Regions from separate parts of the Piscinibacter sp. PDB5-1 genome, predicted to be linked through region 1. Evidence: predicted binding sites of a transcription regulator. Region 1 holds the regulator's gene; the other holds the start of a gene.

Region 1 (15,555 bases):
GGCGCGCGACACCAGGCCGCCATTCGAGTGCGCCACGATGCTGATGTTCTCGCCGTGGCGGGCACGCACGGTGCTGGCATAGCTGGCGAGCTGCGCGCCCGAGACGGTGTCGCTGACGGCCAGCGAGGCGTAGTCGAACGTGTAGAGCTTGTTCGACGGGTAGCCGCTCGAACGGAAGCGCGACACCATCGTGGACCAGTTCGAGCCGCTGCCACCATAGCCGTGCACGAAGATGATCGGTTCGGTCTGGGCGACGGCGGCGCCGCTGGACAGCGTGGCGGCCAGGGCCAGGGCGGAAAGAAGGCCAAGTCTCTTTTTCATAGGGGTCTCCACAAGTGAGTTTGGTGTTGCCGTCTGTGGTGGAAACGCTGGCGGGGCCAACACGAATCACCTGCGGCAGACACATCTTGGGTCACCTGAAAAATTCTGACATTGGATATTTCCCGATTCGGGTTTTGCGAAGCGCTCTTGCACAAGCCGAGGCCCGCGGCTTGCGCTAAACACTGACGCCCCGACAGCAGGCCAGTAAGTCGGCGGCCCTCAACGGGGCCGCTGGTCAGGCCGCCGGCGCCGGGCTCGACCCGCCGTCCACCGTGCTGCGGTAGGCGTGCCAGCTGGCGTGCCCGATCACCGGGGCCACGACCAGCAGGCCGATAAAGCCGGGCAGCATGGCCAGGCCGATCAGCACCGCGATGGTGAAGCCCCAGCACGCGAGCACCGGCGTTTGCCGCAGCACGAGGCGCAGGCTCACCAGCGCGGCGGTGATGGCATCGACCTGACGGTCGAGGATCATCGGGATCGACACCACCGAGATCGCAAAGATCAGCCCCGCGAAGATCGCGCCGGTGGAGACGTAGGTGACGATGAAGCCCAGGTTCTCGGGGTCGATCAGCTTGAGCAGCGAGCCGTGAAAGTCGGGCATGCCCTCGAAGCTGACCGCAAAGATCACCAGCGCCACACGGCCCCACAGCATCTCGATCACCAGCAGCGCGAAGCCGAAGATGGCGAGCGTGCCGGTGCGCGTGTCCCAGGCCATCAGCGAGTCGCCGAAGTCGGGTTGCTCGCCGCGTTCGAGCTGCCGGCTCACGTGGTACAGCCCCATGCAGACGAAGGGCCCCATCAGCAGAAAGCCGGCCGACAACGCCAGCACGTAGGCCGGCGCGGCGCGGTACATCCACAAGAGCGCCCAGCCCATGCCGACGAAGCACGCGCCGTAGAACAGGCCGATGCCCGGCGCGCGGGCGAAGTCGCGCAGGCCCAGCGACAGCCAGCGCGGAATGTCGCGCAGCCGCACCCGGTAGAGCGGAATGTCGAAGGCGGTCGGGGCCGGCGTGGGCGGGGTTTCCGCGGGGCTGTCGGGCGATGTGTCCATGGCGGCGTGATCCTCACCAGGCGCATGTCGAACTTGTTTGACCTGGCGCAAAGCGCGCGGGCCGATCAGGGCATTCACCGAGCCGGTGGCTGCGCTTCAGCAGATGAGCAGGTGCTGCGGTTGGGCGACCGTGCTGTATTCGGCCCACCAGTAGTGCGGGTCTTGCAGCAGCACGAAGCGCCGCTCGGCGTTGGCGTACTGGTCGGTGAAGCGTTCGCTCATCGTGACGCAGACCGAGCCCGGCTCGGGGTAGTCGGCCGAGGCGTCGTGAACGAAGTTGCCGCGTTGCAGCTCGGCATCGACGATGTCTTGCAGCGCCGGGTGCAGCCGGTGCAGCAGGGCCAGCACCTCGTCGCGCCGCGCCGCCTGCTCGGCGGGCGAGAAGCCCTTCATCGACCCGTCTTCGTTGTGGAACTCGGGGTCGAAGTGGCCCGACTCTTTCAAGGCCGCCAACTCGTCGGGGCTCAGGAAGCCCGGCTGCGACGGGTCCACGCCGTCGTCGCGCTGGTTCGGGTGGAGGCAGGCTTCGGTGTAGCGCGCGGACTGTCGCGGTGCGTTCATGCGCTCAAGCCCCTTCGCCTCTGGCTGCGGCCTCGCGCAGCTTGTCTTTCTTGCTCTTGCGGTGGCCCTTGACGCCGCCGGTGGCCGCGCCGGGGGGCGCTTGCTCGACCGGCTCGAAGCCTTCGACGCGCTCGCGCGGCACGCGCTGGCCCTGGCGCTTTTCGATCAGCCGGAAGTGCGCCTCGGTCGCCGCGCTGACGAAGCTGACCGCGAGGCCCGGCTGCCCCGCGCGGCCGGTGCGGCCGATGCGGTGCCGGTAGTCGTCGGCCGAGCGCGGCAGGTCGTAATTCACGACCACCGCCAGGCCGTCGATGTGCAGGCCGCGCGCGGCCATGTCGGTGGCCACCAGCACGCGCAGGCGGCCGTGCTTGAAGTCGTTCAGCACCTGCGTGCGCTTGCCCTGGCTCTGGTCGCCATGAAAGGCCTCGGCCGCGACGCCCAGCTTGGCCAGCTTGCCGGCGACGTGCTCGGTGGCGTATTGCGTGGCCACGAAGACGAGCACCTGCGTCCAGCGGCCGGTTTGCATCAGGTGGTGCAGCAACTGGGTGCGCCGACCGGCATCGACCTCGACCACGTGCTGTTCGATGTCGGGCTGTGCGCCGGCGCCGGTCACCGACGGCCCCTCGACCCGCACCGGCGCGTGCAGCAGCGCCTGCACCAGCGCATCGACCGCGGGCGAGAAAGTGGCCGAAAACAGCAGGCTCTGCCGGCGCGTGGGCAGCAGCGCCATCACGCGGGTCAGCTCGTCGGCGAAGCCGGCGTCGAGCAGGCGGTCGGCTTCGTCGAGCACCAGGGTGGCGAGCGTGTCGAGCCGCAGCGCGTTGTGCTCGACCAGGTCGAGCAGGCGGCCCGGGGTGGCCACCACCACGTCGGCGCCGCCGCGCAAGGCCATCATCTGCGGGTTGATCGAGACCCCGCCGAACACCGTGGCCACCTTCACCGGCGGGTTCAGCGGCCGCGCCAGCGCGGTGATGGCCTCGCCCACCTGCGCAGCCAGCTCGCGCGTGGGCACCAGCACCAGGCCACGCGTGCGCCGGGGCAGGTTGCGCGAGGCGGTCAGCGCCCGCGCGCTGCCGGTCTGCTGCAGGTGCTGCAGCAGCGGCAGGGCGAAGGCGGCGGTCTTGCCCGAGCCGGTCTGCGCGTGGCCGACCACGTCGTGCCCCGCGAGCGCCGGTGGAATGGCGGCCGACTGGATCGGCGTGGGCGCGACATAACCCCGGTCGAGGGCGGCGCGGGCCAGCGCGGGCGAAAGGCCGAGGGACTCGAAGGGCATGGGCGCGCCGCAGGGGCAGGGCAGGTGGGGCGCGAAGTTTATCGGTCGTCCCCGGACGCGCCGGGCAAAATCGCGCATTCGCACCCCTGTGCCCATGCCTGACACCTCTGCCTGCGTGCTGTCCGTCATCCCGCCGATGACGCAGCTCAACACGCCGTACCCCTCGACCGCCTACCTCACCGGCTTTCTGCGCTCGCGCGGGCTGCACGCGGTGCAGGAAGACCTGGCCCTCGCGCTGGTGCTCGAACTGCTGTCGCCCGCCGGGCTGCGCGAGGTGCGGGCGCTGGTCCTTGAGACGCCGCCCGCCAAGCGCAGCGTCGCCGCGCGCGCCTTCGACGAGCTGTTCGACCGCTACGCCGCCACACTGCCGCCGACCATCGCCTTCTTGCAGGGCCGCGACTCGACGCTGGCGCACCGCATCAACACCCGCTTCTTTCTGCCCGAGGGCCCGCGCTTCGCATCGCTCGACGTGTACGTGGACCCGGACGAGCCCGAGGGCGGCGACCCGCTGGCCTGGGCCTTCGGCGCGCTGGGCCTGCAAGACCGCGCCCGGCATCTGGCCACGCTGTACCTGAACGACCTGGCCGACATCGTGCGCGAGGTGGTGGACCCGCGCTTCGAGTTCGTGCGCTACGCCGAGTCGCTGGCGATGAGCCAGCCGAGCTTCGACCCGCTGGCCGACGCACTGGCCGCGCCGCTCAACCTGGTGGACCGCACGCTGCAGCGCCTGACGCTGGCCGCCATCGAACGCCACCGGCCCGACGTGGTGCTGGTGTCGGTGCCCTTTCCGGGCGCGGTGTACGGCGCCTTTCGCATCGCGCAGGCCATCAAGGCGCAGCACCCGCACATCAAGACCGTGCTCGGCGGCGGCTTCGTCAACACCGAGCTGCGCGAGCTGGCCGAGCCGCGCGTCTTCGACCACTTCGACGCGGTGACGCTCGACTCGGGCGAGCGCCCGGTGCTGAGCCTGATCGAACACTTTCGCGGCAAGCGCTCGCAGCAGCGGCTGTCGCGCAGCTTTGTCCGCAGTGATGACGGCGCCGTGCGCTACATCGACATCGGCGAGGCCGACGTGCCCTTCAGCGACGTGGGCACGCCCACCTGGGACGGCCTGCCGCTGGACAAGTACCTCTCGCTGCTGGACATGCTCAACCCCATGCACCGGCTGTGGTCCGACGGGCGCTGGAACAAGCTCACCGTGGCCCACGGCTGCTACTGGAAGAAGTGCAGCTTCTGCGACGTCAGCCTCGACTACATCTCGCGCTACGACGCGGCGAGCGCCGAGACCCTGGTCGATCGCATCGAGGCCATCGTGCGCGAGACCGGGCAGACCGGCTTCCACTTCGTCGATGAAGCGGCGCCCCCGAAGTCGCTGAAGGCGCTGTCGGCCGAGCTGCAGCGCCGGCAGACCTCGATCTCGTGGTGGGGCAACGTGCGCTTCGAGAAGAGCTTCACCCCCGAGCTTTGCCAGCAAATGGCCGACAGCGGCTGCATCGCCATCTCGGGCGGGCTAGAAGTCGCGTCAGACCGCTTGCTCAAGCTAATGAAGAAGGGCGTGTCGGTCGAGCAGGTGGCGCGCGTGACCAAGGCCTTCGCCGACGCCGGCATCCTCGTGCATGCGTACCTGATGTACGGCTTTCCGACCCAGACGGTGCAAGACACCGTGGACGCGCTCGAACACGTGCGCCAGCTCTTCGAGGCCGGCTGCATTCAATCGGGCTTCTTTCACCGGTTCGCCTGCACCGTGCACTCGCCGGTCGGCCAGAACCCCGACGAGTACGGCATCCGGCTCGTGCCGCTGCCGCCTTCGCCCTTCGCCAAGAACGACGTGGCTTTCATCGACCCGACCGGCGTCGATCACGACGCGCTGGGCGTGGCGTTGAAGAAGGCCATCTACAACTACATGCACGGCATCGGCCTCGACGAAGACGTGCGCGCGTGGTTCAACGCTCGCGTGCCCAAGACCACCGTGCCGCGCCACCGCATCGCGCGGGCGCTCGCCACGGCCGGCTGATCACCCTTTCACATGCCATGACCGACACCACACCCCTCGCCGACGACGACACCATCAAGCAAGACCGCCTCTGGCGCGACAACGGCTGGACGGCCCGCGTCGTCAAGAACGAAGAAGACGATGGCTGGGCGGTCGAGATGCTGCTCGACGGCCAGGCCGAGCCGGCGCTGGTCGGCCCCTGGACCATGGGCCGCGACAAGAAGAACCCCAAGCCGCTCGACACGGCCGCGTTCAACACGCTGGTGAAGACGGCGGCCGAGGTGATCCGGCGCCACGAGCAGCAGTTGCATGCGCGGCTGCACAAAGAGCTGCAGGTCGATGCCGGTGAGGCACGCTTTCGCGTCACGCTCGACATCGTGCCCGACGACGACGACCCGCATGCCGTGCTGGCGGCGCACGACGCCTTCGGCGAGCGCGTGGCCCAGCAGCGCGTGAGGGCCGATTTCAAGCTGAGTGCCGACCGCGCCGCCGCGTGGGTCGAAGGCGGCTTCGGCAAGGTGTGAGTCCGGGCCCATGCGTACCCCCGTTCCGCTCGACGACCCCGAAGACGAAGCGCTGAGCCTCGACGCGCGGGCGCGGGCCGCGTCGCGCAGCACCTGGGTCAGCGTCGCGGTCAACGTGGTGCTCACCGTGGTGCAGATCGTCGTCGGCGTGATGGCGAAGTCGCAGGCGCTGGTGGCCGACGGCATTCATTCGCTGTCGGACCTGGCCTCGGACTTCGTGGTGCTCTTCGCCAGCCACCACGGCCGCAAGGACGCCGACGCCGAGCACCCCTACGGCCACCAGCGCTTCGAGACGGCCGCCTCGCTGGTGCTGGGCCTGCTGCTGCTCGGCGTGGGTGCGGGCATGCTGATGTCGGCCTACGACAAGCTCGTGGCGCCGGCCTCGGTGTCGGCCGTGCACCCGGCCGCGCTGTGGGTGGCGCTCTTGGCCCTGGTGTCGAAAGAAGGCCTGTACCGCTACCTGATGCGCGTCGCCCGGCGCGTCAAGTCGAGCATGCTGATGGCCAACGCCTGGCACTCGCGTTCAGACGCGGCCTCGTCGCTGGTGGTGGCGCTGGGCATCGGCGGCAACCTGCTGGGCTACCCCATCCTCGACCCGATCGCGGCCTTCATCGTCGGCGCGATGGTGCTGCGCATGGGCTGGCAGTTCGGCTGGGCGGCGCTCGACGACCTGATGGACCGCTCGGCCGACGACGACGAGGTGCAGGCCATCCGCCAGACCCTGGTCGAAACCCCCGGGGTGCGCAACGTGCACGACGTGCGCACGCGCAAGATGGGCGACATGCTGCTGGTCGATGCGCACCTCGCGGTCGATGCCGCGCTCAGTGTCGAGGCCGGTCACGACATTGCCGTGGAAGCCCGCCGCCGCGTGATGCAGCGCCACCGCGTGCTCAACCTCATGACGCATGTGGACCCGTGGCGCCGGCCCGACGCCGACCACGAGGCGCCGGTCGCGCTGAGAGACTGAAGCTCAGGCGCTGCCGCCGTTCACCAGCGTGCGCAGCCCGTCTTCGTTGAGCACGCGCACGTGGCGGTGGCGCACTTCGAGCAGGCCGTCTTCCTGGAACTTCGAGAACGTGCGGCTCACCGTTTCGAGCTTGAGCCCGAGGTAGCTACCGATCTCTTGCCGCGTCATGCGCAAGACGAGCGCGGTGTGCGAGAAGCCGCGCGCGTGCAGCCGCTGCGTCAGGTTGAGCAGAAAGGCGGCGAGCCGCTCTTCGGCCCGCATGCTGCCCAGCAGCAGCATCACGCCGTGGTCGCGCACGATCTCGCGGCTCATGATCTTGTGGAAGGCGTGCTGCAACTCGGTGAACTCGCGCGACAGCGTTTCGAGTTGCCCGTACGGGATCACGCAAACCTGCGAGTCTTCGAGCGCGATGGCGTCGCAGGTGTGGCGGTCGTGGCTGATGGCGTCGAGCCCCATCAGCTCGCCGGCCATCTGGAAGCCGGTGACCTGGCTCTGGCCTTCTTCGTTCGACACGCAGGTCTTGAAGAAGCCGGTGCGCACGGCGTACAGCGCCTCGAAGGCTTCGCCGGCGTGGAAGAGGGCGCTGCCGCGCTTGACGGTGCGGCGGTTGGCGACCAGCGTGTCGAGCCGTTCGGCGTCCACCTGCGTCAAGCCCAGCGGCAGGCACAGTTCGCGCAGGTTGCAGCTGGAGCAGGCCACCTTCAGGGCTTCGCGCCGGGTGGCGCAGAGCGGGGCGTCTGCGGGCTGGATGGCGATGGTGGGGGCGTCGGCAGGGTCGTGCAGCATGAGGGGCCTCAAGTAACGGTTTCATTCTGCGCGGCGGCCGTCACACGCCCTTGAGCCAGATCAAGGCCACAGGCCGAGGGGGGCGCCACAGTGACGCCATGACACCCGTGGTTGCCCCCGCCCCCATCTCGTGCGAGACCCTGCAGCGCTTCGACGTGCCAGGCCCGCGTTACACGTCCTACCCGACGGCCGACCGCTTCGTCGAGGCCTTCACCGACGCCCACTACCGCGACGCGCTGGCGCGCCGGGCGGCCGGCATCGGGGCAACGGGCGGGGCGCGGCCGCCGCTGTCGCTGTACGTGCACATTCCGTTTTGCGAGTCGGTCTGCTACTACTGCGCGTGCAACAAGGTCATCACCAAGCACCACGAGCGCGCGACCGAATACCTGGAAGCACTCCAGGTCGAACTGAATCTGCACGCCGCCGTGCTGGGTCACGGAACGCCGGTGGCGCAGCTGCATTTCGGGGGCGGCACGCCGACCTTCCTGAGCGACGCCGAGCTGGAGCAGTTGATGCGCAGCATCCAGGCCGTCTTCAAGCTCGTGCCGGGCGGTGAATACTCGATCGAGGTGGACCCGCGCACCGTGACGCCCGAGCGCCTGGAAAAGCTCGCCGCCCTGGGCTTCAACCGCATCAGCCTGGGCGTGCAAGATTTCGACCCCGCCGTGCAACAGGCCGTGCACCGCGTGCAGCCACGCGAGCAGGTCGAGGCGCTGATGTCCGCCGCGCGGCGCATCGGCTTCGACTCCATCAACGTCGATCTGATCTACGGCCTGCCGCGCCAGACCCGCGAGTCGTTCGCGCGCACGCTGCAGCAGGTGAGCGACTTGCGGCCCGACCGCATCGCGCTCTATGCCTACGCGCACCTGCCCGAGCGCTTCAAGCCACAGCGGCGCATCACGCCGGCCGAGCTGCCGCCGCCCCCCGACAAGGTGGCAATGCTGGCTGCGGCCATCGACGTGTTCGGCACGCGGGGCTACGACTACATCGGCATGGACCACTTCGCGCTGCACGACGACGCGCTCGCCGTGGCCAAGCGGCAAGGGCGGCTGCACCGCAACTTCCAGGGCTACAGCACGCAGCCCGACTGCGACCTCGTGGCGCTGGGTGTGTCGGCCATCGGCCGGGTGGGCGCGACCTACAGCCAGAACGCCAAGACGCTGCCCGAGTACTACGACGCGCTGCGCCACCGGCGCTTTCCCATCGTGCGCGGGCTGGCGCTCGACCGCGACGACCTGATCCGCCGCGCGGTCATCATGGCCCTCATGTGCCAGGGTCACCTCGTGTTCGAGTCGATCGAGTCGGCGCACCTGGTGGACTTTCGCCGCTACTTCGCCGCCGAGATGGACCGCCTGCGCCCGCTGGCCGAGCAAGGCCTCGTGAGCATCGAAGACGACGGCCTGCGCGTCACGCCGACCGGCTGGTACTTCGTGCGCGCGGTGGCGATGGTGTTCGACAAGCACCTGCAGGCCGAACGCGACCGCGCGCGCTTCTCTCGCATCATCTGAACGCCCCCATGGACCTGTGGCTCGGCCTCGTCGCCACCGCCTTGCTGATGGGCTTTGCCGGTGGGCCGCATTGCGTGGCCATGTGCGGCGCAGCCACCGGCGGCATCGGCTGCACCAAGAAGCGCCTGCTGCGCTTTCAGGCCGGGCGCATCGCAGGCTATGCGCTGGCCGGCGCGCTGGTGGCATCGTCGGCGGGTGTGCTGGCCTGGGGCGCCTCGCACCTGACCGTGCTCAAGCCCTTCTGGGCCATGCTGCATGTGGCGCTGGTCGTGCTGGGGCTGAGCCTCTTGTGGCTCGGCCGCCAGCCGGCCTGGCTCGACCGCGCCGCGCACCGCGCGTGGCAGGTGATCCGCATCCGCACCTTGCACATCGACCCCGACCGGCTGCCGCTCGCCGCCGGCGCGCTGTGGGCGCTGCTGCCTTGCGGCCTGCTGTATTCGGCGTTGATGGTCGCGTCGCTGAGCCCGCAAGCCTGGCAGGGCGCCTTCGTGATGGCAGCCTTCGCGCTCGGCTCGGCGGTGAGCCTGCAACTGGGGCCGATGCTCTGGCAGCGGCTGCAACGCCACCGCAGCGCGGCTTCGGGCCAGTGGGGCGTGCGCCTCGCCGGGCTGGCGGTGGCCGGTGCCTCGGCCTGGGCGCTGGGCCACGGCCTGTGGCACGAGTACCAGCGCGTGTTCTGTTGAACCGGTGAGGGCGCGCCCGCCGCGGGTTTGACCCGTGGCCATGTCGGGCCGCGGCTTGACGAGAATCAATGGCCTGGCCCGCGCCTCGGGCACCATCGTCGCCACCATGCCCCATCGCCGCACCGAGACCCCCCAGCCGCGCACGCACGCCGCGCACGCGAACACTGCCCCGCGTTTTCACCTCACCTTCCTCGGCGCCGCCGGCACGGTGACGGGCTCGAAGTCGCTGCTCGACGCGAGCGGCGCCCGGGTGCTGGTCGATGCGGGGCTCTTCCAGGGCTACAAGACGCTGCGCGTGCGCAACTGGGAGCCGCCGCCCATCGAGCCGCACCGGCTCGATGCCGTCGTGCTGACCCACGCCCACCTCGACCACAGCGGCTACCTGCCGCGCCTGGTGCGCGACGGTTTCAAGGGCCGCGTGTGGTGCTCGGCCGGCACGCGGGCGCTGTGCGAGATCCTGCTGCCCGACTCGGGCCGCATCCAAGAAGAAGACGCGGCCTACGCCAACCGCAAGGGCTTCAGCAAGCACCACCCGGCCGAGGCGCTGTACACCGAACAAGACGCGCGCAAGGCGCTCGACCACCTGGAGGTGGTGGACTACGGCCAGCCCTTCGAGCCCGCACCGGGCGTGCAGGCGGTGTTGCAGCCGCAAGGGCACATCCTCGGTGCCGCCAGCGTGCGACTCGAACACGCCGGCTGCAGCATCACCTTCAGCGGTGACATCGGCCGCCCCGACGACCTGGTGATGCGCGCGCCGCACCCGCTGGCCGCAAGCGACTGGGTGGTCAGCGAATCGACCTACGGCGACCGCGAGCACCTGCCCACCGACACCGAGGCCGAGCTGGGCGAGGTGATTCGCCGCGTGGCCGGGCGTGGTGGCGTGGTCGTGGTGCCGGCCTTCGCGGTGGGCCGCGCGCAGATGCTGCTGCACCACCTGGCGCGCCTGCGCGAGCGCGGCGACATCCCGAATCTGCCGCTGTACCTCGATAGCCCGATGGCCGTGCAAGCCACCGGCGTGTACCGGCGCCACCGCAGCGAACACCGCCTCAGCGCGGCCGAGTGCGACGCCATGTACGAGGCGGTGCATTTCGTCAAAGACGTGGAAGAGTCGAAGCACCTGAGCGGCCGGCGCGGGCCCATGGTCATCGTGTCGGCCAGCGGCATGGCCACCGGCGGGCGCGTGCTGCACCACCTGAAGGCCTTCGCCGGCGACCACCGCAACGCCATCGTGCTGGCCGGCTTTCAGGCGCCGGGCACACGCGGCGCGTCGCTGGCCGAGGGCGCACGCACGGTGCGCATCCACGGGCAAGACGTGGCCGTGCGCGCCGAGGTCGTCAACGTGCAAAGCGCGTCGGCGCATGCCGATTCGAGCGAGATCATGGACTGGCTGCGCACCGCGCCGCAGGCCCCGCGCGGGGTGTTCGTCACGCATGGCGAACCGGCGGCATCCGACGCGCTGCGCCAGCGCATCGAGCGCGAACTGGGCTGGGCCGTGCGCGTGCCGATCTTCCGCGACGCGTTTGACCTGCTGGGCGGAAAGCCGCTGTGAGCCGCCGCCTGCGCGCGTGCCTGGGCGGCGTGGCCGTGCTGCTGCTGGGCGCCTGCGCCGGCTGGCCGGTGCCGGGCGGTGCGTCCGCGCCTTCGGGCCTGTCCCCGGCTGCATCGGCCCCGGTCGCATCCCCCACGCAGATGCCCCCCAGCTTCGCCGATGCCATTGCCCGCAGCGCACATGCGGCGGTGGGCGTCTATGGCCTCGGCTGGCGCGGCCGGCCCGGCGGCCTCGACGATGAACTGCAGTCGCAGGCACAAGCCGACGCCCCACGGCAGGCGGTGGGCTCGCGGCCACCGGCCGACGACAACGACGTGTCGCAGGGCACCATCGGCGCGGGCTTCTTCATCGACGAACAGGGCTTCATCGTGACCGCCGCGCACGTGGTCACTGAAGCGCGCGAGGTCGTGGTCAAGCTGCAAGACCAGCAGGTGCTGCGCGCCGAGTTGGTCGGCCACGACCCCGACACCGACATCGCGCTCTTGAAGGTGGCGCCGCCCCTGGCGGTGCGGCCGGTGCTGGGCCATTCGCTGAGCTTGCGCCCGGGCGACTGGGTGCTCGCGGTCGGCGAGCCCTATGGGCTGAACCGCACGGTGATGGCCGGCATCGTCGGCGGCACCAACCGCCACTTCAGCGACGACCGCGAGAGCGCCTTCATCCAGACCGACGTGGCGCTCGGCCCCGGCAACTCGGGCGGGCCCTTGCTCGACGTGTCGGGCGTGATCGTCGGCATGAACTCGCGCGTGGTGGTCGGCAGCTTCGGCTCGCCCGGGCTGGGCCTGGCGATCCCGATCGAGATCGTGTTGCAGATCGCGCAAGAGCTGCGCAACGGCCACGCCATCGTTCGCCCCCGGCTGGGCGCGCGCTTCTCCGACGTCACCCCCCAGGCCGCGCTGAAGGCCGGCCGGGCCTATGCCAGCGGCGCGCTCGTCACCGAGGTCGATGCCCAGGGCCTGGCGCACAGGCTGCAGCTGCGGGCCGGCGACATCGTCACCGGCTTCAACGGCCAGGCCGTGGGCGACGGTGCAGACCTCGTGCGCATGCTGCTGGCGTGGCGCCAGGCGAGCGGCACGGTTTTCACCGTCCACCGCGACGGGCAGTACCGCCAGCTCACCGTGCCTTGAACGGGCAGGGGGCGGGATGGGCCCGCCGCCCCTTGGCACAGATGCTGCGCCGCAACGACGCCGCCCCGCTTTGCCCGAGCGACCCTGAGGGTTGTCAACGGCCGCACCGGCTCGGCCCGCTAGCCTCGACCGATTGACTGACCGATGCCGACCTGAAGGAGCCCCACCGTGAGCGTGCGCAACCTCGAAGCCTTGTTCCGCCCCGCCTCGGTGGCGGTGATTGGTGCGTCCGACCGCGAGGGCAGCCTCGGTCGGCTGGTGATGCGCAACCTGCTCGCGGGCGGCTTCACCGGGCCCGTGTGGCCGGTGAACCCGAAACGGTCCACCGTGGCCGGGCACCGGGCGTGGCACTCGGTCGAGGCGCTGCCGCAGGCGCCCGACCTCGCGGTCATCTGCACACCGGCCGCGACCGTGCCCAAGCTGATCGAACAGCTCGGCGACAAAGGCACACGCGGCGCGGTGGTGCTGACCGCCGGCATGCGCGAAGCGGCCAAGCCCGGCGGCCCCACCTTCGAGCAGCAGATGCTCGACGCGGCCCGGCCGCGGTTGCTGCGCATCCTCGGCCCCAACTGCGTGGGCCTGCTGGTGCCAGGCCTCGGGCTCAACCCCAGCTTCGCGCAGGCCGGCGCCTTGCCGGGGCGGCTGGCCTTCGTGTCGCAATCGGGCGCGCTGGCCACCGCCTTGCTCGACTGGGGCAATGCGCGAAACATCGGCTTTTCGCATTTCATCTCGATGGGCGACAGCGCCGACGTCGATTTCGGTGACGTGCTCGACTACCTCGCCAGCGACTCCAGCACGCGCGCCATCCTGATGTACATGGAGTCGGCCAGCTCGGCGCGCAAGTTCATGTCGGCCGCCCGCGCCGCAGCGCGCAACAAGCCGGTGCTGGTGGTCAAGGCCGGCCGCGCGCCCGAAGGCGCCAAGGCCGCCGCCTCGCACACCGGCGCGCTGGCCGGGGCCGACGACGTGATCGACGCCGCTTTTCGCCGCGCCGGCATGCTGCGGGTGGACACGCTGGCCGACCTGTTCGACGCTGCCGAAACACTGGCCCGCGCCCGGCCGCTGCATGGCGAGCGCCTGGCCATCGTCACCAATGGCGGTGGGGCCGGGGTGCTGGCTGCCGACGCGCTGGCGAACGGCTGCGGCAAGCTCGCCACGCTGGGCGGCGAGACCTTGCGCGTGCTCGACGACACGCTGCCCGCCACTTGGTCGCATGGCAACCCGGTGGACATCATCGGCGACGCGCCGGTCGAGCGCTATGTGGTGGCGCTGAAGGCGGCGCTGGCCGACGAGGGCGTCGATGCGGTGATCTTCATGCACGCGCCCACGGCCGTTGTGCCCAGCATCGACATCGCACGCGCCTGCCTGCCGCTGATGACCGAGGCCACCAAGCCCGTGCTGACCTGCTGGATCGGCGGCGACTCGGTGCGCGCCGCGCGCGAGGCCTGCTCGGAAGCCGGCGTGCCGACCTACGACACGCCCGAGCGCGCCGTGGCCGCGTTCTCGTACATGGTTGAGCACCGGCGCAACCGCCACGCGCTGATGGAGGTGCCGCGCGCCAGCGCCGAGCCGAACGGCGCCACCCCGCCCGACCTGAAGACCGCGCGCGAAGTCATCACCACCGCGCTCGCGGCGGGGCACACCGAGCTGAACGAACTCGAAGCCAAGGCGCTGTTGGCCGCCTATGGCGTGCCCGTGGTCGCCACGCGCAGCGTGCCCGACACGCAGGCGGCGGTGGACGCTGCGGTGCAGATCGGATTTCCGGTGGCGCTGAAGATTTTGTCGCCGCAGATCTCGCACAAGTCCGACGTCGGCGGCGTGGTGCTGGCCCTGCATTCGGCCGAGGCCGTGCGTGAGGCCGCCGACCAGATGCTCGCGCGCGTCGCCAAGCTGCGGCCCGACGCTTCGATCACCGGCTTCACCGTGCAGTCGATGGTGCAGCGCTCGCGGGCGCACGAGCTGATCGTCGGCGTGGCCACCGACCCGGTGTTCGGCCCGGTGATCATGTTCGGCCAGGGCGGCACGGCGGTCGAGGTCGTCAAAGACCGCGCGATGAGCCTGCCGCCGCTCAACGTGAACCTCGCCGCCGATCTGATCGGGCGCACGCGCGTGTCCCGGCTGCTGGCCGGCTACCGCGACCGCAAGGCCGCCGACATGGACGCGATCCACGCCACGCTCGTGAAGGTCTCGCAAATGGTGTGCGACCTGCCCGAGCTGGCCGAGCTCGACATCAACCCGCTGCTCGCCGACGAGCAGGGCGTGATCGCCCTCGACGCACGCGTGAAGCTCACCGCGCACCCGGCACCCGAGTCGCGCCGCCTGGCCATCCGCCCGTACCCGGCGCAGTACGAAGAGGCCATCGAGCTCAAGGGAAGGGCGGCCGTCGTGCGGCCGATTCGCCCCGAAGACGAGCCGCTGCTGCGCTCGCTGTACGAGCACGCCAGCCCCGATGACCTGCGCCTGCGCTTTTTCATGTCGCGCCGCCAGGTGCCGCGCTCAGAACTCGCCCGCTACAGCCAGATCGACTACGACCGCGAGATGACCTTCGTGGCCGTCGCCCCGGAACTGGGCGCCGACGGCCTGCTCGGCGAGGTGCGCACCGTCTGCGACCCCGACCACGAGCGTGCCGAGTTCTCGGTGCAGGTGCGCAGCGGCTGGCAAGGGCAGGGCCTCGGCCGCCGCCTGATGGAAAAAGCCCTTGGCTACCTGCAAGCCCACGGCGTGCACGAGGTCGTCGGCGAATGCATGCCCGGCAACGAAGGCATGGCCCGCCTGGCCGGCAGCCTGGGGTTCGAGGTGTCGCGGCACGGCGGGGATGCGGTGGGTTTGCGACTGCAGTTGACGACGCCCCCCGTGATCGCGTGAAGCGGTCGGGGCCAGCTGCAGTGCTTTACTAACATAAATGCACACCGTCGCTAAACGATTTTCCAGCGCTCTGGATTTTATTCCGTAGGACTCGGCTCAGAAGATTGGGGATGTGCTCGGAAGTATTGAAGGCAATCGCCTGATTTATTCAATGAACAAGCAGTTGATGAGGCAATGCAGAGGGCCAGTCGGCGAGGACGTTTCCAGAAAATTCCATAATGTCGTTCCTTCGGCGTTCGAAGATGGAAGTATCAAGAGGGATGTCGGAATGGGGCCAGCAAAGATTTCCTTCCAAGGAAAATTCAGCCAGGGCGATCGAGGTAATTCCAAAAAAATACTGCTGCTGAAAT
Region 2 (15,555 bases), 350 kb from region 1:
GGCACCGACGATGACCACGGGGAGGGAGGCGGGGGCAGTGGCGGACATGGATCGACCGTGCACGACGGCATCGACGAAGAAGCGACCGATTCTAGGAGCCGGCCCCCCCTGCCCCGGCTTTCGGTCACGGATTCGGCAGGCGCTCTTTGTGGAAGGCCACGATGCGCTCGAAGGCGGCCACGAGCTGGGCGTGGTCGAAGCCGGGCTTGGGGTAACCGCCGCGCGCCTGGCGCGCGCCGACGGCCTGGGCCACCGAGGCCGGCCAGGGCGAGAGCATGTCCATGTGGCCGGCGCTGGGCACGTCGGCCAGCCGCGTGCAGGCCTTGCAGGTGGCCAGCAGGGCCTCGGCATGGAAACGCGGCAGCAGCATGCCGTCGCGCCCGGCCGGCACCACCCCCACGGGCACCTGGATGGTCGCCAGACTCTCGGCGCTGAGCGCGGCCACCAGTGGCACAGCCACGGTGACCGAAGCGAGGCGCGGGTCGCGCGTCACGCGCTGCACGGCCGTCAACTCGCCGGGCAGGTACGCCACGGGCACGTCCCGCGCGCGTTCGTAGCTCGCGCGGCGCGCGGCCTGGGCCTCGGACGTGGTGAGGCCCTGGAAGCAGACGCCGGCATCGGCGTCGGTGTTGTCGAGGCAATGGCGCACCAGGTTCAGCGTGCGCCACTCGCCGCCTGCGAGCGTGAGCACCGTCATGCCACCGGCCGACATGCCATGCACGCCGAAGCGGTCGAACCGCAGTTGCGCCCCCCAGCGCGGGTGCTGGGCCAGGCCCTCGACGACCTGCATCACCTCGGCTGGGCGAGTCTTCCACGCTTCGGGGCCGGCGCGCGAGGTGTCGTTGAAGTTATCGCCGCGGTGCAGGGGCTGGGCCACCACGAAGCCGGCCCGTGCCAGCATGCTGGCGAGCAAGTGGTCGGCCAAGGGGCTGCCGCCGGTGCCATGCGACATCACCACCAGCCGCCGCGCCTCGGGCCGGGGGGCGGCATCGACGGCCACGCGCAGCTCGAAGGGGCCCCGCGTCTCGGCCTTGCCCACTTCGGCCGTCGGGTAGACCATGGTCACCGGCAGCTCGCCGAACTTCAGGTCGGCAAGGCCCACCTGGGCCTGCGCGCCGGCACTCGCGGCAGCCAGCACGGCCACCTGCCCCCACACGCGCCACACGCGCCCCGTCGTCGCCTTGCCTGGGCCCGTCTTGAGCGGGCCTGCGTTCGCCATCGTCGTCATGAAGTCACTCCCTTGCAGGTGTTGTTGATTCGGTCATGTCGGCCATGTCCGATCCGAAGGCGCCAGCATGCCCAACACACCCACGCCGCACACGCGGCCTGCGACGAACGGCAGCACCGCACGACGAAATGCGTGCCGGGGCCGACAAAAGAATCGGGGCGCATGCGTCGCCACATGCGCCCCCTGTCGTTGAAGGCCCCGGGCGGGGCCTGCGGCTCAGTGCACCACGCGGTGGAAGACGAACTCGCCGTCCTGCACCACCACCGGAATCACATCCTTCGGCCCGAACTTGCCTTCGAGGATCAGCTTGGCCACCGGGTTCTCGATGCGGCTCTGGATGGCCCGCTTGAGTGGCCGCGCCCCGAACACCGGGTCGAAGCCGACCTTGGCCAGCTCGACCAGCGCGGCGGGCGACACGTCGAGCTTCATCTCCATCTTCTCGAGGCGTTGCTCCAGGCCCTTGAGCTGGATCTTCGCGATGGCCTCGATGTGCTGCATGTCGAGCGCGTGGAACACCACCGTCTCGTCGATGCGGTTCAAGAACTCCGGGCGGAAGTGCTGTTTCACCTCGCCCCACACCGCCTCGCGGATCAACTCGCTGTCCTGCCCCGCCATCTGCATGATGAGGTGCGAGCCCAGGTTGCTGGTCATCACGATCACGGTGTTCTTGAAATCGACGGTGCGGCCCTGGCCGTCGGTCAGGCGCCCATCGTCGAGCACCTGCAAGAGCACGTTGAAGACATCCGGGTGCGCCTTCTCGACCTCGTCGAGCAGCAGCACGCTGTACGGCTTGCGACGCACGGCTTCGGTCAGGTAGCCGCCTTCGTCGTAGCCCACATAGCCCGGGGGCGCACCGATCAGGCGGCTGACCGAGTGCTTCTCCATGAACTCGCTCATGTCGATGCGGATCATGTGGTCGGCACTGTCGAACAAGAAGGTCGCCAGCGCCTTGCACAGCTCGGTCTTGCCGACGCCCGTGGGGCCAAGGAAGAGGAAGGAGCCCAGCGGCCGGTTCGGGTCAGAGAGGCCCGCACGCGAGCGGCGGATGGCGTCGGCCACCGCGGTGATGGCCTCGTCTTGCCCCACCACGCGCTCGTGCAGCTTGCCTTCCATCTGCAAGAGCTTGTCGCGCTCGCCCTGCATGAGCTTGGACACCGGGATGCCCGTCGCCCGCGACACCACCTCGGCGATCTCTTCTGCGCCGACCATCGTGCGCAGCAGCTGCGGCACCCCGCCCTGCCCCTTGGCCGACTCCTTGGCCTGTGCTTCCTTGAGGCGCTTCTCCAACTCGGGCAGCTTGCCGTATTGCAGCTCGGCGACCTTGTTGAAATCACCCTTGCGCTTGAGCTCTTCGATCTGGAAGCGGATGCGGTCGATCTCTTCCTTCACATGGGCCGAGCCCTGGGCGGTGGCCTTCTCGGCCTTCCAGATTTCTTCGAGGTCGGTGTACTCGCGGCCCAGCTTGGCGATCTCTTCTTCGAGCAGGCCCATGCGCTTTTGCGAGGCTTCGTCTTTCTCTTTGCGCACGGCTTCGCGCTCGATCTTGAGCTGGATGAGCCGGCGGTCGAGCTTGTCCATCGCCTCGGGCTTGGAGTCGATCTCGATCTTGATCTTGGCCGCGGCCTCGTCGATCAGGTCGATGGCCTTGTCGGGCAGGAAGCGGTCGGTGATGTAGCGGTTGCTCAGCTCGGCCGCGGCCACGATGGCCGGGTCGGTGATCTCGACGCCGTGGTGCACCTCGTACTTCTCTTGCAGGCCACGCAGGATGGCGATCGTCGCTTCGACGGTCGGCTCATCGACCAGCACCTTCTGGAAGCGCCGTTCGAGCGCGGCGTCTTTCTCGATGTACTTGCGGTACTCGTCGAGCGTGGTCGCGCCGATGCAGTGCAGCTCGCCGCGCGCCAGCGCCGGCTTGAGCATGTTGCCGGCATCGATGGCGCCTTCGGCCTTGCCCGCGCCCACCATCGTGTGCAACTCGTCGATGAAGAGAATGATGCGGCCCTCGTCGTGCGCCACTTCCTTGAGCACGCTCTTCAGGCGTTCTTCGAACTCGCCCCGGTACTTGGCACCCGCGAGCAGGCCGGCCATGTCGAGCACCAGCACGCGCTTTTCTTTCAGCGACTCGGGCACCTCGCCCGAGACGATGCGCTGCGCCAGGCCTTCGACGATGGCCGTCTTGCCCACGCCGGGCTCGCCGATCAACACCGGGTTGTTCTTGCTGCGGCGTTGCAGCACCTGGATGGCGCGGCGGATCTCGTCGTCGCGGCCGATCACCGGGTCGAGCTTGCCCTGGCGGGCGCGCTCGGTCAGGTCGAGCGTGTACTTCTTCAGCGCCTCGCGCTGGCCTTCGGCGTCGGCGCTGTCCATCTTCTGGCCACCGCGCACGGCGTCGATGGCAGCTTCGAGCGACTTGCGCGTGAGCCCGTGTTCTTTGACCACCGGGCCGAGGTTGGTCTTGCTGTCGGCCAGTGCGAGCAAGAACATCTCGCTCGCGATGAACTGGTCGCCGCGCTTGGTGGCCTCTTTCTCGGCATGCTGCAGCAGCGTGCCCAGGTCGCGGCTGGCCTGCGCCTGCTCGCCGCCCTGCACCTGCGGCAGCTTCTTCAGCTCAGCCTCGACCGCGGCCGCGAGCGCACCGGTGTTGACGCCCGCGCGCTGCAGCAGCGCCTTGGGGCCATCGGCCTGCGACAGCATCGCGCTCAGCACGTGGGCGGGCTCGATGTAGGGGTTGTCGCGGGTGACAGCCAGGCTGTGGGCGTCGGCCAGGGCTTCCTGGAACTTGGTGGTGAGTTTGTCGAGTCGCATGGGGTGGTGTCCTCCGATGGCTCTGGATTAGGGGGCGTGCACGACGATTTCAAGGCAGAGCATGGCGGCCCGGTCTGATCTCGGTCAAGCCGGCCCGAGAGGCCGACCCGTCAGACCGGCCAGACCCACCGCGCCAGGCGGAAGCCCAGGGCCGCGCCGCCCAGCGCGCCCAGCACGTGGGCCAGCGTGTGCCCTAGCGCCTGCAGCCACAGGCCGCGGTGCAGCAGCGCGAGCGATTCGGCCGAGAAGGCCGAGAAGGTGGTCAGGCCACCCAGAAAGCCGGTGACCAGCAAGAGCCGCCACCACTCGTTGGGCTCGCGCATGAAGTGCACCATCAGCGCCCCGATCAGCAACCCGCCCACGCAGTTGACCAGCAAGGTGCCCAGCGGCAGGCTGCTGCCCGGGGTGTTGAGCCAAAGCCCCGCGCCCCAGCGCAGCAAGGCACCGACGGCAGCCCCTGAGGCAACAGCCAGGGCCTGGGTCCAGGGGAAGCTCATGCGGCAGTGCGTGTGAACAGGCGCTCAGCCGGCGTTCTGGCTGGCGATGCCCCAGCGGGCCAGCGCGTCGTCGTCGGTGCTGCGCGCATCGACCCAGCGGGCGCCTTCGGGCGTGTGCTCTTTCTTCCAGAACGGAGCCTGGGTCTTCAGGTAGTCCATCAAGAACTCGCAGGCCTGGAAGGCCTGGCCCCGGTGGGCGGACGTCACCGCCACGAACACGATCTGGTCCAGCGGCTGCAGCGCCCCCACGCGGTGGATGACCCGCGCGGCGCGGATGTCGAAGCGCTGCATTGCCGCATCGACCATGCCCTCGATGGCCTTCTCGGTCATGCCCGGGTAGTGCTCGAGTTCCATCGTGCTGACACCCTGGCCGTCGTTGCGGTCGCGCACGGTGCCCACGAAGCTGACCACGGCACCGACGCCCGGGTCGGCCGCACGCAGGGCCGACACCTCGGTCGAGAGGTCGAAGTCTTCGGTCTGGACAGTGACGCGGGGCGCGGGCATGCGGTCGATTGTGGCAGCGGCCCGGAAGGATCAGCCGCCCGTCACCGGCGGAAAGAACGCCACCTCGGCGCCGTCTTGCAGCGGCGTGGCCTCGTCGCACAGGGTCTGGTTGAGCGCGGTGCGCACGGCCCGGCCACGTGCCAGCGCCTGGGCATGCGCGCCACCGCGTGCGATGAGCTGTTCACGCAGCGCGGCCAGCGTGCCGCCCTCGGCGACCTCGACCGCCTCGCCGCTGCCCAGCGCCTCGCGCAAAGAGGCGAAATAGCGAACCTGCACCTTCATCACGCGAACCACTCGTTGAATGAGATGAAGCGCACGAGGTCGCCGCGCGCGATGGTCTGGCCGGCGGGGTTGTCCACCAGGCCGTCGCCCCACACGGCCGAGGTGAGCACGCCCGAGCCCTGGTTCTTGAACAGGTCGATCCCGCCATCGGCGTTGCGCTTCACGCGCAAGAACTCGCGGCGCTTGTCGGCTCGCGGCCAGTCGAAATCGGCCCGCATCGGAGTGCCAGGGGGCAGCGCGGCGTCCATGCCTTGCAGGCGCATCAGCACCGGCCGCACGGCGAGCAGAAAGGTGACGAAGCTCGACACCGGGTTGCCCGGCAGGCCGATGAACCAGGTGGGCGCCCCATCGACGCGCTTGACGTCGCCAAAGGCCAGCGGCTTGCCGGGCTTGATGGCCATCTGCCACAGGTCGAGCCGGCCTTCGGCCTCGACGGCGGGCTTGAGGTGGTCTTCTTCGCCGACCGACACGCCACCGCTGGTGACGATGAGGTCGTGCCCCTCGGCCGCGCGGCGCAAGGCCTCGCGCGTGGCGTCGAGCCGGTCCGGCACGATGCCGAGGTCGGTGCACAGGCAGCCCATGGCCTGCAGCAGCGCCCGCAGCGTGAAGCGGTTGGAGTTGTAGATCGCCCCGGGGCGCAGCGGCTCACCGGGCATCACGAGTTCGTCGCCGGTCGAAAACAGCGCGACCCTCGGCCGGCGCACCACGTTCAGGTGCGCCGCGCCGACCGAAGCCGCCAAGCCCAGTGCTTGCGGCGACAGCCGCGTGCCGGCGGCCAGCACCACGCTGTCGCGCACCACGTCTTCGCCGCGCCGGCGAATCGCCTGCGCGGGCTGCGGCACGGTGTTGATGCGCACACGCTCGCCATCGAGCGCCTCGCAGTTCTCCTGCATCACGACGGCATCGGCCCCTTCGGGCACCGGCGCGCCGGTGAAGATGCGTGCGGCCGTGCCGGCCTGCAGCGGCTGGGGCATGGCGCCAGCGGGCACGCGCTGGCTGATGGCGAGTTCGGTGCCTGCGGCCGGCACGTCGGCGCAACGCATCGCGTAGCCGTCCATCGCGCTGTTGTCGAGCGGGGGCACATCGACCAGCGAGCGCACGTCGGCGGCCAGCACGCGGTGCAGCGCGTCGAAGGTCGAGACCTCTTCGTGCGCCGTGAGCGGATGCACGGCCGAAAGCAGGCGCGAAAGCGCGTCGTCGAGGGTCAGCATGAGGGACGGGTGTAGTGACAGCGCGCCGCGTTGGCAAGCAGAAACCCGGCCACGGCATCGACGTTGTTGAGGTCGAGCACGGGCACGTGGGCCGCTTCGGGCAGGCGATCGGGGGCGTCAGTCGCCAGCGCGATCACCAGCGGGTCGCCAGCGTGGGTGGAGGGCTGCTGCGAATCGCCATGCCAGACGGCGATCTTCGGGATGTCGGCGTGCTTGAAACCTTCGACGAAGGCCCAGTCGCAGTCGCTCAGTTCGGCCAGCAACTCGTGCACCGAGTGCTGCTTGGGCCATTCGTAGTCGCGCATCTTGGCGAAGCGGTGGTCGGAGGCGATCACCACCTCGAAGGCCCCCGCCTTGCGGTGCCGCCACGAGTCTTTGCCCTCTTTGTCGATGTCGAAGGCGTGGTGCGCATGCTTGACCACCGACACCCGCACCCCAGCGCGGCGAAAGCGCACGATGAGCTGCTCGATCAGCGTGGTCTTGCCCGAGCCCGAGAAGCCGCTGAAGCCGATGACGTTCATGGGTGCGGTCGAACCCGTCAGGCGTGTGCCGCGATGAAGTCCTTCACTTTCGCCGCATCCGCCGCCATCACCTCGAAGCGCTTGGGCAAGGCCTCGATGCCTTCGAGCGCGGCGGGCCGCTCGGGCTCGCGGCCCAGGGCCTCCCGGATGGTGTCGGCAAACTTCACCGGCAGCGCGGTTTCGAGCACGATCATCGGCACGTTGGGCTCGATGTACTCGCGCGCCACCTTCAGGCCGTCGGCCGTGTGGGTGTCGATCATCACGCCATGGCGCTCGAAGGTGTCGCGGATGGTCGCCAGCCGGTCGGCGTGCGAGCTGCAGCCTGAGAGGAAGCCGTAGTTGCCGATGCGGTCGAACTCGGCCCCGTCGAGGCGGAAGAAGCCCTGCTGCTCGACCTGCGTCTTGAAGAGCTCGCGCGTGCGGTCGCCGTCGCGGCCGAGCAGGTCGAACACGAAGCGCTCGAAGTTCGAGGCCTTCGAGATGTCCATCGACGGGCTCGACGTTTCGTACGTCTCGGCGCTGCTGCGCACACGGTAGGTGCCGGTGCGGAAGAACTCGTCCAGCACGCGGTTCTCGTTGGTGGCCAGCACCAGGCGCTTGATCGGCAAGCCCATCATGCGCGCCACATGGCCGGCGCAAATGTTGCCGAAGTTGCCCGAGGGCACGGCGAAGCTCACGCGCTCGTCGTTCGATTCGGTCGCCTGGAAGTAGCCCGCGAAGTAGTAGACAACCTGGGCCAGCAAACGCGCCCAGTTGATCGAGTTGACCGTGCCGATCTTGTATTTGCGCTTGAAGTCGAGGTCGTTCGAGACGGCCTTGACGATGTCCTGGCAGTCGTCGAACACGCCTTCGACGGCGATGTTGTGGATGTTCGGGTCTTGCAGGCTGAACATCTGCGCCTGCTGGAAGGGGCTCATGCGGCCACGCGGCGACAGCATGAAGACGTTAACGCCCTTCTTGCCCCGCATCGCGTATTCGGCCGCGCTGCCCGTGTCGCCCGAGGTCGCACCCAGGATGTTGAGCGTCTCGCCGCGACGTGCCAGTTCGTACTCGAACAGGTTGCCGAGCAACTGCATCGCCATGTCCTTGAACGCCAGCGTCGGGCCGTTCGACAGGGCTTCGAGGTGCAGGCCGGGCTGCAGCGTCTTCAGCGGCACGATCTCTTTCGTGCCGAAGACCTGCTCGGTGTACGTGCGCGCCGTGAGCTCGCGCAGGTCGGCCGCCGGGATGTCGTCGATGTACAGCGACAGGATCTCGAACGCCAGCTCGTGGTACGGCAGGCCGCGCCATTGGGCGAGCGTTGCGCGACCGACGATGGGGTAGTGCGTGGGCAGGTACAGCCCGCCGTCCGGCGCCAGGCCTTCGAGCAGGATCTCGGAAAAGCCGCGCTGTTCGCGCTCGCCGTTCGCCGAGGCGCGGGTGCTGATGTACTTCATGTCAGCTCAGCTCTTCTTTGCGGATGCGCACGATCGGCGCCAGCACGGTCGGCAGTGCCTGCATCTGCGCGATGGCCTGGTTCATGTCGCCTTCGACCGTGTCGTGCGTCAGGATGATCACGTCCGTCTGCGCTTCGCCTTCGGCCGACTCGCGCTGCAGCAGCGCGTCGATCGAGATGTTGCGCTCGGCCAGGATGCCGGTGATGCGCGCCAGCACGCCGGTCTGGTCGGCCACGCGCAGGCGCAGGTAGAACGAGGTCACGACCTGCTCTTGGCCGAGGATCGGCGTGTTGGCCAGTTCGCCCGGCTGGAAGGCCAGGTGCGGCACGCGGTGGTCGGGGTCGGCGGTGTGCAGGCGGGTGATGTCCACCAGGTCGGCGACCACGGCCGAGGCGGTGGGCTCCGAGCCCGCGCCCTTGCCGTAGTACAGCGTCGTGCCCACCGCGTCGCCGTGCACGACGACGGCGTTCATCGCGCCTTCGACGTTGGCGATCAGGCGCTTGGTCGGCACCAGCGTCGGGTGCACGCGCAGCTCGATGCCGCCGACGTCGTCGCGCCGCTTGGTGATGCCCAGCAGCTTGATGCGGTAGCCCAGTTGCTCGGCGTAAGTGATGTCGGCCGCTTGCAGCTTGGTGATGCCCTCGACGTAGGCCTTGTCGAACTGCACCGGCACACCGAAGGCGATGGCGCTCATCAGCGTGACCTTGTGGCCGGCGTCGATGCCTTCGATGTCGAAGGTGGGGTCGGCCTCGGCATAGCCCAGGCGCTGGGCCTCTTTCAGCACGACGCCGAAGTCCAGCCCCTTGTCGCGCATCTCGGACAAGATGAAGTTCGTGGTGCCGTTGATGATCCCGGCGATCCACTCGATGCGGTTGGCGGTCAGGCCTTCGCGCAGCGCCTTGATGATCGGAATGCCGCCTGCCACCGCCGCCTCGAAGGCCACGATCACGCCCTTGGCGTGCGCCGCCGCGAAGATTTCGGTGCCGTGCACGGCCAGCAGCGCCTTGTTGGCGGTGACCACATGCTTGCCGGCGGCGATGGCTTCCATCACCAATTGCTTGGCGATGCCGTAGCCGCCGATCAACTCGACCACGATGTCGATGGCCGGGTTGGCGATGACCTGGCGCGCATCGGCCACGACCTCGGCGGCGTCGCCCACCACCGCCTTGGCGCGCGCCGTGTCGAGGTCGGCCACCATCGTGATCTGAATGCCGCGGCCCGCGCGCCGGCGAATCTCTTCCTGGTTGCGTTGCAGCACTTCGAAGGTGCCGCGACCGACGGTGCCGATGCCGAGCAGGCCGACTTGGATGGGTTTCATATCTGGAACAGAAGCTCAGTGACGCCGAGTCGGGGCTCAGCTGGAATGGCGACGGCGGTACTGGTCGAGGAAGCGCGCAATGCGCCCGATGGCCTCGCTCAGGTCGTCGGAGTTGGGCAGGAACACCAGGCGGAAATGGTCCGGGTGGGTCCAGTTGAAGCCGGTGCCCTGCACGATCAGCACCTTCTCTTCGGCCAGCAGCTCGTAGGCGAATTGCTGGTCGTCGGCGATGGGGTACAGCTTGGGGTCGAGGCGCGGGAACATGTACAGCGCCGCCTTCGGCTTGACGCAGGTGACGCCCGGGATCTCGGTCAGCAGCTTGTGCGCGAGGTCGCGCTGCTTGCACAGCCGGCCGGTCGGCGCGACCAGGTCTTTGATGCTCTGGTAGCCGCCGAGCGCCGTCTGGATGGCGAGTTGCCCCGGCGTGTTGGCGCACAGGCGCATCGAGGCCAGCATGTTCAGGCCTTCGATGTAGTCCTTCGCGTGCTTCTTCTCGCCTGAGACCACCATCCAGCCGGCGCGGTAGCCGCACGATCGGTAGTTCTTGCTCAGGCCGTTGAACGTGACGAACAGCACGTCGTCAGCGAGCGAAGCGATGCTCGTGTGCACGTTGCCGTCGTACAGCGTCTTGTCGTAGATCTCGTCGGCGAAGACGATCAACTGGTGCTGGCGCGCGATCTCGACGATCTGCAGCAGCAGGCTCTCGGGGTACAGCGCGCCGGTCGGGTTGTTCGGGTTGATGACCACGATGCCCTTCGTGCGGGGCGTGATCTTCTTCTTGATGTCCTCGATGTCGGGCATCCAGTCGGATTGCTCGTCGCAGATGTAGTGCACCGGCGTCCCGCCCGACAGGCCGACGACCGCGGTGTGCAGCGGGTAGTCGGGCGCCGGGATGAGGATCTCATCGCCGTTGTCGAGCAGCGCGTTCATGCTCATCGCGATCAGCTCGGACGCCCCATTGCCGAGGTACACGTCATCGACGGTCACGCCGCGGATGTTCTTTTCTTGCGTGTAGTGCACCACCGCCTTGCGCGGCGCGAACAGGCCCTTGCTGTCGGTGTAGCCCGCCGCGTGCGGCAGGTTGCGGATCATGTCCTGCACGATCTCGTCGGGCGGTTCCAGCCCGAACGCGGCCACGTTGCCGATGTTCAGCTTGATGATCTTCTGGCCCTCTTCCTCCATCTGCCGGGCCTTGTCCAGCACGGGGCCACGGATGTCGTAGGCGACGTTGGCAAGCTTGCTGGACTTGGCGATGGGTTTCAACGGAGTCTCCGAGGGAAATCTGGCCCTGCGTGGCCGCAGGCTGCGCATGGAAATGAACCGTCGGGCGATTCTGCGCAAAGCCTAGAATTTAACCATACGCGCGCCGCCCGGCCGGCCCATCCATCCGCTTTTCCAGCCCCCTTCCGCCTTGAAACTCCACGCCGACCGCTTCGAGGGCATCAACGCCATTTCATCGGTGACGCCGACCACGGTGTCGGTCAACGGCATCGCCCACCAGCGCAGCATCCTCGTACCCTGGAAGGGCGAGGTCGGTGACTGGGGCACCGAGCAGTTCGAACAGCTCACCGCCGAGCACTTTGCCCAACTGGCCGAACGCGGCCCCGAACTCGTCATCTTCGGCAGCGGCCAGCGCTTGCGCTTTCCATCCGGCGCGCTGATACGCCCCCTGATCGAGCGGCGCATCGGCATCGAAACCATGGACACGGCTGCCGCCTGCCGCACCTACAACATCCTCGCCGGCGAGGGCCGTTCGGTGATCGCCGCGCTGCTGCTTTCGCCGGCGCAGGCGGCGACGCCTTGAGTTCGCGCAGACAAGCCCTTCAGCGCTCGATCATCATCAAGCGAATTGGGCCGCTGCTTTATAATTGCCGGCTACGCCGCCAGGGCGCAACTCCTCTCGATCCTTCATGACGCCAGCCCTCAATAAACCCCTTCCGGAATTTGAAGCGCTCGCAACCGGTGGCGTGAAGTTCACGCCGGCGGCCTTCGCTGGGCAGATCGTTGTTCTGTACTTCTACCCCAAGGACAACACCCCCGGCTGCACCACCGAAGCGATGCAGTTCCGCGACAAGCACAAGGATTTCTTGAAGGCCGGTGCCGTCGTGTTCGGCGTCTCGCGCGACAACATGGCGTCGCACGACAAGTTCAAGCAGAACCTCGAACTGCCCTTCGAACTGATCGCCGACACCGAAGAAAAGCTCTGCCACATGTTCGGTGTCGTCAAGAACAAGATCATGTACGGCAAGAAGGTCAAGGGCATCGAGCGCAGCACCTTCTTGATCGACGGCGAAGGCATTCTTCGCGGCGAATGGCGCGGCCTGAAGGTTGCGGGCCACGTCGATGAAGTGCTGAAAGAAGTGAAAGCGCTGAAAAAGGCCGCCTGACACGCGACAGGTGTCATCGCCGCACGCCAAAACGTGTGTGCATAATGGATTCATGCATGTGATGCCCGAATCCTGCGAAACCTGCCAAAAGCCGCACAGTCGTCTGTGCGGCTTTTTTGTTTTCACGGCCCGGAAATTGCCTGCTGACTTGCTTTCTTGTTTGCTGCATTCGACTCATCCTCAGCCCACATAAAGCCCTATGCCACTGCCCAAGCCGCCTGCCAAACGAGCCACCCTCCTGACCCCCGCCGACTTTGAATCGCAGGCCGCGCCCAAACCGGGCAAACGTCACCAGAAACATTCAACAGCCGAGCCGGCGTCGCCGGCCGTGCTCGACTACCTGGAGCCCCCGCGCGAAGCCGCCCCCGTGCTGCCGCCGCCGGCCCCGGTGAGCGCCAAGCGCGCCGCGCCCGAGCCCAAGCCGCGCAGGCCCAAGAGCACCGGCCCCGCCAAGCTCTTCGTGCTCGACACCAACGTGCTGATGCACGACCCGACCAGCGTGTTCCGCTTCGACGAACACGACGTGTACCTGCCGATGATCACGCTCGAAGAGCTGGACGATCACAAGAAGGGCATGTCCGAAGTCGCCCGTAACGCACGCCAGGTGAGCCGCGACCTCGACGCGCTGGCCGCCAGCCTCACGCAGAACGGTGGCGACATGGCCGCCGGCCTGGCGCTCGACAGCACCGGCCACCGCGAGGCGGGTGGGCGGCTGTTCTTCCAGACCACGCTGCTGAACGTCAACCTGCCGGCCGGCCTGCCGCAAGGCAAGGCCGACAACCAGATCCTGGGCGTGGTGCAGGCGCTGCGCGAGCAGCAGCCGCAGCGCGAGGTCGTGCTGGTGTCGAAAGACATCAACATGCGCATCAAGGCCCGCGCGCTGGGCTTGGCCGCTGAAGACTATTTCAACGACAAGACGCTGGACGACGGCGACCTGCTCTACACCGGCGTGCAAACCCTGCCTTCCGACTTCTGGGAAGAGCACGGCAAGACAATGGAGAGCTGGAACCAGGGCGGCCTGACCTACTACCGCATCAGCGGGCCGATGGTGCCGCAGCTGCTGATCAACCAGTTCGTCTACCTCGAAGCGCCGGGCGCCGCGCCGCTGTACGCCAAGGTGACCGAAATCACCGGCAAGACGGCCGTGCTGCGCACGCTGCGCGAGTACACCCACCAGAAGAACGCCGTCTGGGGCGTGACCGCGCGCAACCGCGAACAGAACTTCGCGTTGAACCTGCTGATGGACGCCGACTGCGACTTCATCACCCTCACCGGCACCGCAGGCACCGGCAAGACGCTGATGACGCTGGCCGCAGGCCTGAGCCAGGTGATGGACGACCGGCGCTACACCGAGATCATCGTCACGCGCGTGACGGTGCCGGTGGGCGAAGACATCGGCTTTCTGCCCGGCACCGAAGAAGAAAAGATGTCGCCGTGGATGGGCGCACTCGACGACAACCTCGAAGTGCTGTCGAAGAGCGACGGTGCCGCCGGCGAATGGGGCCGCGCCGCCACCAACGACCTGGTGCGCAGCAAGATCAAGATCAAGAGCTTGAACTTCATGCGCGGGCGCACCTTCCTGAACAAGTTCGTGATCATCGACGAGGCGCAGAACCTGACGCCCAAGCAGATGAAGACGCTGATCACCCGCGCCGGGCCGGGCACGAAGATCGTGTGCCTGGGCAACCTGGCGCAGATCGACACGCCCTACCTCACCGAGGGCAGCTCGGGCCTCACGTACGCGGTGGACCGCTTCAAGGGCTGGCCGCATTCGGGCCACGTGACGCTGGCGCGCGGCGAGCGTTCGCGCCTGGCGGATTTCGCGTCCGAGGTGCTTTGAGCCACGGCTGACCGTTCGGGGTCTTTTTCACGGCGAAGGGCACCAAGAACGCCAAGGACGCAAAGAAACATGTCCTTGGTGGTCTTGGCGCCCTTTGCGCTTTGGCGGTGAAAACCTGCGCCCGCCGCCTTGTCGGTGACGCGACGGCTTTCAGCCCGCCACCAGCGCCTTGATCTGCTCCAGCGCCGTCGGGTCTTCGATGGTGGTCAGGTCGCCGGCGTCGCGCTTTTCGCACACGGCCTGGATGGCCCGGCGCAGCAGCTTGCCCGAGCGCGTCTTGGGCAGCACCGACACCACGAACACCCGCGCCGGCCGGGCGACGGCACCGAGTTGCGCATCGACGGTCTTCATCACTTCGGCCTCGAAGGTCGCGGCGTTCACGCCCGCGCTCTTGGGCACGACGAAGGCCATGGCGACCTGCCCTTTCACCGCGTCGGCCACGCCGACCACGGCCACTTCGGCCACGCCCGGGTGGCCCGAGATGCACTCTTCGATCTCGCGGGTGCCCAGGCGGTGGCCGGCGACGTTGATCACGTCGTCGGTGCGGCCGAGGATGAAGTAGTAGCCGTCTTCGTCGCGCACGCCCCAGTCGAAGGTGCTGTAGATCATCCGGCCGGGCACGCTCTTCCAGTAGGTGTTGACGAAGCGGGCGTCGTCGCCCCACACGGTCTGCATGCAACCGGGCGGCAACGGCCCTTCGATGACGACCACGCCCTTGCGGTGCGGCTCGACCAGCTCTTCGCCTGTCTGCTCGTCGATCAGCTTCACGTCGTAGCCGTACATGGGCAGGCCGGGGCTGCCGAACTTGCTTTTCTGCGGCTGCACGCCATTGGCCAGGGTCAGGATGGGCCAGCCGGTTTCGGTCTGCCAGTAGTTGTCGATGATGGGTTTGCCCAGGCCCTCGGCAATCCAGTTCGCGGTGGGTTCGTCGAGCGGCTCACCGGCGAGAAACAGCGCCTTCAGGCTGCCCAGGTCGTGGCGTTTCAGGTGCGCGGGGTCGTGTTTCTTGAGCACGCGGATGGCCGTGGGCGAACTGAACATCACCGAGACCTTGTACTTCTCGACCAGGCGCCACCACACGCCCGCATCGGGGCCGTCGGTCGTGCCGGCCGATCGGCCCGTGAGCACCGGCAGCCCTTCGTAGACGATGGTCGCCATGCCGGCGATCAGCGGCCCGTAGACGATGTAGCTGTGCCCGACGACCCAGCCGATGTCGCTGGCGCAGAAGAAGGTCTCGCCCGGGCGGCCCTGGTAGATGTGCTTCATGCTGGCCGCGAGCGCGACCGCGTAGCCGCCGGTGTCGCGCTGCACGCCCTTGGGCTTGCCGGTGGTGCCGCTGGTGTAGAGCGTGTAGCTCGGGTCGGTCGCCTCGACCCAGGCGCAGGCCACCTCGGCGTGCAGGCAGCGTTCGCGCCAGGGGCCGTAGTCTTCGTCGCGGCCGGCCACGTGCGACATGGGGGCGAGGTTGCGGTTGACGAGCAGCACCTTGTCGGGCTTGTGGGCGGCGAGCTGGATGGCCTCGTCGA

What was found. Region 1 encodes FNR, which switches genes on or off when oxygen is low (the NO sensors DNR and NnrR bind a similar motif). Its sites were predicted from a motif close to TTGATNNNNATCAA; they were not measured.
Region 2: the regulator FNR is predicted to act here: its motif matches at 4,108-4,121, upstream of clpB (ATP-dependent chaperone ClpB).

The regions. Positions count from the first base shown of each region.
Region 1 covers NZ_JBWVZL010000003.1:58,820-74,374, forward strand. The annotation lists gene AC1KAT_RS13165 (esterase/lipase family protein) at 1-321, opposite strand, end outside; gene AC1KAT_RS13170 (DUF2189 domain-containing protein) at 557-1,372, opposite strand; gene AC1KAT_RS13175 (hypothetical protein) at 1,469-1,933, opposite strand; gene AC1KAT_RS13180 (DEAD/DEAH box helicase) at 1,938-3,206, opposite strand; gene AC1KAT_RS13185 (B12-binding domain-containing radical SAM protein) at 3,301-5,220, shown strand; gene AC1KAT_RS13190 (hypothetical protein) at 5,238-5,723, shown strand; gene AC1KAT_RS13195 (cation diffusion facilitator family transporter) at 5,734-6,690, shown strand; gene fnr (fumarate/nitrate reduction transcriptional regulator Fnr) at 6,694-7,476, opposite strand; gene hemN (oxygen-independent coproporphyrinogen III oxidase) at 7,575-8,984, shown strand; gene AC1KAT_RS13210 (sulfite exporter TauE/SafE family protein) at 8,993-9,667, shown strand; gene AC1KAT_RS13215 (MBL fold metallo-hydrolase RNA specificity domain-containing protein) at 9,723-11,216, shown strand; gene AC1KAT_RS13220 (S1C family serine protease) at 11,213-12,340, shown strand; gene AC1KAT_RS13225 (bifunctional acetate--CoA ligase family protein/GNAT family N-acetyltransferase) at 12,509-15,205, shown strand; gene AC1KAT_RS13230 (pilus assembly protein PilP) at 15,357-15,555, shown strand, end outside.
Region 2 covers NZ_JBWVZL010000003.1:408,684-424,238, forward strand. The annotation lists gene nadB (L-aspartate oxidase) at 1-48, opposite strand, end outside; gene AC1KAT_RS14820 (alpha/beta hydrolase family protein) at 125-1,228, opposite strand; gene clpB (ATP-dependent chaperone ClpB) at 1,445-4,033, opposite strand; gene crcB (fluoride efflux transporter CrcB) at 4,144-4,530, opposite strand; gene moaE (molybdopterin synthase catalytic subunit MoaE) at 4,555-5,034, opposite strand; gene moaD (molybdopterin converting factor subunit 1) at 5,065-5,316, opposite strand; gene AC1KAT_RS14845 (molybdopterin molybdotransferase MoeA) at 5,316-6,527, opposite strand; gene mobB (molybdopterin-guanine dinucleotide biosynthesis protein B) at 6,521-7,069, opposite strand; gene thrC (threonine synthase) at 7,066-8,484, opposite strand; gene AC1KAT_RS14860 (homoserine dehydrogenase) at 8,486-9,802, opposite strand; gene AC1KAT_RS14865 (pyridoxal phosphate-dependent aminotransferase) at 9,839-11,065, opposite strand; gene AC1KAT_RS14870 (Mth938-like domain-containing protein) at 11,214-11,606, shown strand; gene AC1KAT_RS14875 (peroxiredoxin) at 11,713-12,189, shown strand; gene AC1KAT_RS14880 (PhoH family protein) at 12,389-14,029, shown strand; gene AC1KAT_RS14885 (propionate--CoA ligase) at 14,180-15,555, opposite strand, start outside.